DNA from 2 places in the Streptomyces sp. NPDC033178 genome. Region 1 is predicted to be linked to the other one. Evidence: riboswitches for the same ligand, from Rfam matches in the RefSeq annotation. Region 1 holds a riboswitch; the other holds the start of a gene.
The links. Region 1 has a riboswitch for ZMP and ZTP ahead of ACZ5VQ_RS46025 (bifunctional 5,10-methylenetetrahydrofolate dehydrogenase/5,10-methenyltetrahydrofolate cyclohydrolase). Riboswitches for the same ligand answer to the same signal wherever they lie in the genome.
Positions count from the first base shown of each region.

Region 2: it holds a riboswitch for ZMP and ZTP, as region 1 does, so the genes downstream of both, ACZ5VQ_RS04325 (glycine hydroxymethyltransferase) here and ACZ5VQ_RS46025 (bifunctional 5,10-methylenetetrahydrofolate dehydrogenase/5,10-methenyltetrahydrofolate cyclohydrolase) in region 1, are expected to answer to the same signal.

Region 1 covers NZ_JBVIPT010000031.1:1,049-4,587, reverse strand. Annotated here, with positions in the region: gene ACZ5VQ_RS46040 (nuclear transport factor 2 family protein) at 1-250, shown strand, start outside; gene ACZ5VQ_RS46035 (MarR family winged helix-turn-helix transcriptional regulator) at 272-805, opposite strand; gene ACZ5VQ_RS46030 (hypothetical protein) at 883-1,740, shown strand; ZMP/ZTP riboswitch at 1,756-1,842, shown strand; gene ACZ5VQ_RS46025 (bifunctional 5,10-methylenetetrahydrofolate dehydrogenase/5,10-methenyltetrahydrofolate cyclohydrolase) at 1,863-2,711, shown strand; gene ACZ5VQ_RS46020 (CU044_5270 family protein) at 2,712-3,539, opposite strand, start outside.
Region 2 covers NZ_JBVIPT010000002.1:83,540-87,078, forward strand. Annotated here, with positions in the region: gene rocD (ornithine--oxo-acid transaminase) at 1-1,031, opposite strand, end outside; ZMP/ZTP riboswitch at 1,205-1,292, shown strand; gene ACZ5VQ_RS04325 (glycine hydroxymethyltransferase) at 1,324-2,769, shown strand; gene ACZ5VQ_RS04330 (hypothetical protein) at 3,105-3,539, opposite strand, start outside.

The DNA of each region.
Region 1 (3,539 bases):
CACCCAGCCCAGCCACCCCAAGGTCATGCACGGCCGCGAGCAGATCCGCGAGATGCTCGACGACGTCTACAGCCGCGACATGACACACAAGTTGGAACAGTGTGTGATCCAGGGCGACCATGTCGCCTTCACCGAGTCCTGTCAGTACGCGGACGGCACCAGGGTGCTCGCGAACTCGATGATGTCGCTGCGCGACGGCAAGATCGTCGACCAGACATTGCTGCAGGCATGGGACGACGAAGAGCAGTAAGGGGTACGCCGAGGGTCCGGGTCACGACCCGTCTGACCTGGACCTTCTCGGCTCGGACGCGTCCGGGGCGGCCTCTGCGGCCTCGACCAGCTTCCGGAGCAGGTCGGCGAGTGTCCGCTTCTCTCCTTCTGTCAGCACTGAGAGCAGCGCGTTCTCGCCATGTTCTTCGGAGGCCGCGTGCCGCTCGAACGCGTCGTATCCCGCCGGGGTGAGCCGTACGTGGACCCGGCGGCGGTCGGCCGCGTCGTGCGTACGCGTGATCAGGCCGGCGTCCTCCAGCGGGCCGAGCCGTGCCGACAGCGCGCCCCGGGTCAGACCGAGCAGCTCGGCGAGCCGTGACGGGCTCGTCTCGTAGGGCGGGCCGAGCCTGCGCAGGGTGAGCAGCACCTTGAACTGCCAGTGCCTGAGCCCGTCGGAGTCCAGGGTGTCCCGGCGGGCCTGCGCCGCGTGCCGTGCCAGGATCGCGAGCCGCGCGAAGATCGCCTCCTTGACCGGGTCCATCCAGCCGAGCTCCTTCGACCAGAGCGCGACGTGCCGGTCGACCGAATCGCCCACCGATCCCCTCCTGACGTCCAGACGGCTGCCCGATAGTTTTCTTGTGGATAGTTTTTCTGATTACTACCTTCCTCGCCATGACAAAAAAGACGAGCACGGCCCACGCCGTCCTCCCGGTGGACGTCGTCGTCGCGGCGGCGCGTGAACTGGCCCGGGCCGGACGGTGGCCGAGCGCCCTGGATCTCCTCGACGGGGCCGTCACGGCCGATCCGCACAACCGAGCGGCCATCGCTCTCGCCGGGGCGGAGGTCGCTCTTGAGCACGACTGGTTCGGCGGTACGGAGACAGTGACCACGCGGATCGCCGCCGCGGACAAGGCATCAGCCGAACTGACCGAACCGGTCGGCCTCTGGGACCTGGACTTCGTACGGCTGCGGCACACGTATTTCCGGCTGCTCCGCGGTGACGGTACGTTCCGGTTCGGGCCGGCGGGCAAGGATCCCGGCGAGCTGGCGGAGCTGCGGAGGTGTGCGCAGGAGTTGTGCGAGCGGGCGGCCGACGACGTGCGCCGGGGCTGGGCGCGGATGTACCTCGGACTGATCGTCGACAACCTCTTCGCCGAGCGGGACACGGCCCCCGCGCACTACGAACTCGCCCTGAGCGCCGGGGAGTCGGGCGACGACCTGCTCGCCCGCGAGGCACTGCGGCATCTCGGCGACCACGACCACGACGACCTGGACCACGCGCGGGCACGGGAGCGCTGGACCCGGGCGACCGCTCTCGGTGCACGAGCGGGGAACGTCCCCGGCACCCTCTCCCAGCAGCTGCTCCTGGCCGTGCTGGCCCGCGACCGCGGCGACGAGGCGGGAGCCGCGGCCCTCGCGACCGAGGTGGCGCGCTGGGCGGGGGCGATCGGGGCCGTGCGTATCGAGGCACAGGCGACGGGGTTCCTGGCAGGCGTGGACCCGACGGCCGGGCCCGAGGACGAGTCCTGAACCTCGGCTAGTGTGGTCGTAGGCCGTGACTGGCGCTGAGGTGGAGTACCACCGGGGAGCGGCCCGACGCACACGTCTTCGCCGCGCGCCTGGGCATCTTCTACGACGCTCAGGAGTCGCTCATGTCCCAGGCCCGGCTGATGGACGGCACCGGTCTCGCCCGGCGGATCGTCGAGGAGACGACCAAGCGCGCGGCCGACCTCACCGAACGCACGGGGGTGGCACCCTGTCTGGCCACCGTGCTCGTGGGTGAGGACCCCGCCTCCGTCACGTACGTACGCATGAAGCAGAACCGTTCCCGCAAGGCGGGTATCGAGTCGCGGCACGTGGCTCTGCCCGCCAGGACGACGACGGCCGAACTGGTCGGCACGCTCACCGCGCTGTCCGCCGACCCCGCCGTGCACGGCATCCTGTTGCAGCACCCGATGGGTCACCACATCGACGAGCGCGCGGCGTTCGAGGCGATCGCCCCGGAGAAGGACGTCGACGGGGTCACCCTGGCGTCCTTCTCCGCGATGAGCTTCGGGCTGCCGGGCTTCGCGTCGTGCACGCCCGGCGGGATCATGCGGCTCCTGGACGAGTACGACGTCGATCCGGCCGGTAAGCGGGCGGTCGTGGTGGGCCGAAGCGCCATCCTCGGCAAGCCGGTGGGGATGCTGCTGCTCGGCCGCGACGCCACGGTGACGTACTGCCACTCGCGTACGGCCGACCTGTCGTCGGTCGTGCGGGAGGCGGACATCGTGGTGGCCGCGGTGGGGCGGCCCCGGCTGATCCGCGGCGAGGACATCAAGCCGGGGGCGGTCGTCGTCGACGCCGGTTACAACCCCGGCAACATCGGCGACGTCGACTTCGACAGCGCACGGGAGCGGGCCTCGCTGATCACTCCCGTACCGGGCGGCGTCGGTCCGATGACGATCGCCACGCTGCTGGCCCAGACCGTCGAGGCGGCCACGCGGCAGACCGGCACCTGATCACCGCATCCACGCGCTGTAGTCCACGACGTCACCCGCCCTGAGTCCGTACTCGGGATCGGCAACCGAGGCGGTGCTCTCCAGGCCGAGGACAGCACCGGTGGCCGGATCCATGATCAGCATCCGGTGGTAGCCGGTGCCGTCGTACACGTATGCCTGACCGCGCCTGCCCAGCCGATCGGTCACCTGGCCGACGGGCCGCAGTCCGTCGGCGTCCGCGAGGAGCCGGGCGAGCGCCGCGTCCTCACGGGTGCCGAGGGTCCAGGTGTCGAGCAACCGCCCTGTGACGTCGAGCAGTTCGGGCGTGGTCAGCGGGGTGTCGGTGTGCTGCGCGTCCTGCAGATAGGCGCGCAGCCGCTCGGCGTCGTGCGGGGGCGGCGACTCGGGCGGGGCGTCGCTCCAGCTCGGCGGGAAGGTCTGCTCGCTGATGACGTGTCCGTCGTCGACGAGGCGCGAATCGCCGTCCGCTTCCGACAAGACCGGCCGGCCCGGGTGACGCGGGTCGGTCGCGACGACCAGTTCCGTGTGGCTGTCGTCCGCGTTCCACCGCACGATGCGCTCCACGGGGAGCGTGATCGGAGGCTTGTCCTCCGACATGCCCATGCTCCACGACTGCACGTGCGTGCCCTTGCGCAGACCGGCCGGACCGTCCGCCGCGGCCGCGTCGGCCCGCTCGGCCAGCCGGTCCAGCGGTACGGGGGTGGAGTCGGCCCGGACGACCAGCGGACGCGGCGCGGCCACGGCGGGGGTGGTGCTCGGTCCCGCGAGGAGAAGGGCGAGGGAGGTCACGGCGACGGCCGCCGTCGTCGCGAGGGCCCAGGCGAGACG
Region 2 (3,539 bases), on a different contig from region 1:
ATCCCCGCCCAGAGCCCGCGCCCCCGCACCTGGGTGATCCGGCCCGAGCCGGCCAACTGCCCCAGCTCCCGGTGCAGATGCTCGCCCAACTCGGTGGCCCGCCGCTGGTACTCGCCCGACCGCAGCATCGCGATCACCTCCAGCGCCACCGCACAGGCCAGCGGATTCCCGCCGAACGTCGACCCGTGCTCACCCGGCCGGAACACCCCGAGCACCTCGCTCGACGACACCACCGCCGACACCGGCACCACCCCGCCCCCGAGCGCCTTGCCCAGCACATACATGTCCGGCACGACCCCCTCGTGCTCACACGCGAAGGTCCGCCCCGTCCGCCCGAGACCCGACTGGATCTCGTCCGCCACGAACAGCACGTTCCGCTCGCGCGTCAGCTCCCGTACGCCCGCGAGGTAACCGGCCGGCGGCACCAGCACGCCCGCCTCGCCCTGGATGGGCTCCAGCAGCACGGCCACGGTGTTCTCCGTGACCGCCGCGCGCATCGCCGTGAGATCCCCGTACGGCACGATCTCGAAGCCCGGCGTGTACGGACCGAAGTCCGCCCGCGCCTCGGTATCCGTGGAGAAGCTGATGATCGTCGTCGTACGCCCGTGGAAGTTGTTGCCCGCCACGACGACCTTCGCCCTCCCCTCGGGCACGCCCTTGACCCGGTACCCCCACTTTCGGGCGGTTTTCACGGCCGACTCGACCGCCTCCGCGCCCGTGTTCATCGGCAGCACCATCTCCATGCCGCACAACTCGGCCAGCCGCGTGCAGAACTCGGCGAACCGGTCGTGGTGGAACGCCCGCGACGTCAACGTCACCCGCTCCAGCTGTGCCTTCGCCGCCTCGATGAGCCGAGTGTTGCCGTGACCGAAATTCAGCGCCGAATACCCGGCCAGCAGATCCAGATAGCGGCGCCCCTCGACATCCGTCATCCAGGCCCCGTCCGCCGTCGCCACGACGACCGGCAGCGGGTGGTAGGTGGGCGCGCTGTGGGCTTCGGCCGAGGCGATCAGTTCTTCGGTGGTGCTCACGGGGTCTCCGTTTCCGGCCACACGAGGGCTCGTGACCTGCTTCTTTTCCCGCTTCTGTGCCAGAGCTCCGGCCCGGCTCCCTTCCGGCCGTCCGACTGCATATGGCCCCTTTCCTATCGTCGCTCGCATGGTGGACGGCGGACCCCGACGGTCCGGCGCGCCCGGTACGCTGATCCACGGGCCGTGACTGGCGCGCTGGGATGGGAACGACCATCGGGGAGCGGCCCAAGAAACTGTGTGCCGTGCGCCTGGGCCGAACCGTGAACGCCGAACGCCACGTCCGGAGGCCGTCATGCCAGAGCCCCTCTCCAACGAATCCACCGCCTTCCGCAGCGCCCTCGAAGTGATCCGCGCCGTCGAGCCCCGCGTCGCCGACGCCATCGGGCAGGAAGTCGCCGACCAGCGCGAGATGCTCAAGCTGATCGCCTCCGAGAACTACGCCTCCCCGGCCACCCTCCTCGCGATGGGCAACTGGTTCAGCGACAAGTACGCCGAAGGCACCGTCGGCCGCCGCTTCTACGCCGGCTGCCGCAACGTGGACACCGTCGAGGCCCTCGCCGCCGAGCACGCCCGCGAGCTCTTCGGCGCCGAGCACGCCTACGCCCAGCCGCACTCCGGCATCGACGCCAACCTCGTCGCCTTCTGGGCCGTCCTCGCCGCCCGCGTCGAAGCCCCCGCCCTTCAGAAGGCCGGCGTCCGCAACGTCAACGACCTCTCCGATGCTGACTGGGCCGAACTGCGCCAGGCCTTCGGCAACCAGCGCATGCTCGGCATGTCCCTGGACGCCGGCGGCCACCTCACCCACGGCTTCCGCCCGAACATCTCCGGCAAGATGTTCGACCAGCGCTCCTACGGCACCGACCCCGCCACCGGCCTCATCGACTACGAGGCCCTGCGCACCTCCGCCCGTGAGTTCAAGCCCCTGATCATCGTCGCCGGCTACTCCGCCTACCCCCGTCTCGTGAACTTCCGGATCATGCGGGAGATCGCCGACGAGGTCGGCGCGACCCTCATGGTCGACATGGCGCACTTCGCCGGCCTCGTCGCCGGCAAGGTCCTCACCGGTGACTTCGACCCGGTCCCGCACGCCCAGATCGTCACCACGACCACCCACAAGTCGCTGCGCGGCCCGCGCGGCGGCATGGTCCTGTGCGACTCCTCCCTCACCGACCAGGTCGACCGCGGCTGCCCGATGGTCCTCGGTGGCCCCCTCCCGCACGTCATGGCCGCCAAGGCGGTCGCACTCGCCGAGGCCCGCCGCCCCGAGTTCCGCGACTACGCCCAGGCCGTCGTCGACAACGCCCGCGCTCTCGCCGAGGGCCTGATGCGACGCGGCGCCACGCTGGTCACCGGCGGCACGGACAACCACCTCAACCTCATCGACGTCGCCTCCTCCTACGGCCTCACCGGCCGCCAGGCCGAGACCGCCCTGCTCGACTCGGGCATCGTCACCAACCGCAACGCCATCCCCGCCGACCCCAACGGCGCCTGGTACACCTCCGGCATCCGCATCGGCACCCCGGCGCTCACCACCCGTGGCCTCGGCGCCACCGAGATGGACGAGATCGCCGGCCTCATCGACCGCGTCCTCGCCACCACGGAGCCCGGCACCACCGCCAAGGGCGCCCCTTCCAAGGCCCAGCACGTCCTGGACCCGAAGATCGCCGACGAGATCTCCCACCGGGCGACCGACCTCCTGGCCGGCTTCCCGCTCTACCCGGAGATCGACCTCGGCTGACACCGCGACCGAGGCCTCGGCCGAGACTGCGGACGAGGGCGCGGGCGCCGCGACCGAGAACCGACACCCGGTCTCGGCCGGAGCCGCCCCACCGGCCGAACCAGCGGATTCGTAGGCCGACTCACAAGCCGGCTCACAAGTCGATCAACTCCTGTCGTTACTCCCGCGGCGGCCCAGGCTCACGCCCGGCCGCCGCGCGGCGTATCAGCAGGGTGCCGCCGGAGCCGAACGCCGGGCTTGCCGCGGGCCCGGCTGTCGACCACCCCGGGTCGCCCGCGGGATCGGCCGCACCGCCGCCCGTCACGCGCCCGGACCGAACAACTCCTACGCCCATCTCAGACATCCCTCAGCTCCTGTCGAGGACCCGCTTCCCGAACCCGTCGACGGCCCAACTGCCGTACTCCCGGCAGCCGCCCGGCGAACGGCCGCAGCCCCAGGGCCAGCACAGCCCCGGTCGCCAGCCCAGGTATCGCCCACCACCAGTCGGTGTCGTCGTTGCCCGCCGCGGCGGCCGCAGCCGTGCCGGACCGCTCCGTGGGCTCGGGGGCGGGTGCGGGCGCGGCGGCGTCCTCCGTCGACTCCCAAGGCGCCGGATAGATGGCCCCGGCGCCGTCGCCGGACGATTCGCCCAGCACGCCGAGCTTCTTCAACAGCGCGCGCACCGCGTCCGGTTGCTCGGCCTTGTGCCAGTAGCCGTTCATGGACTTCGGAACGTTGGCCGCCGTATGTATCCAGACGTCCTTGGTGCGCGGTGTCTCCGGATAGACGCG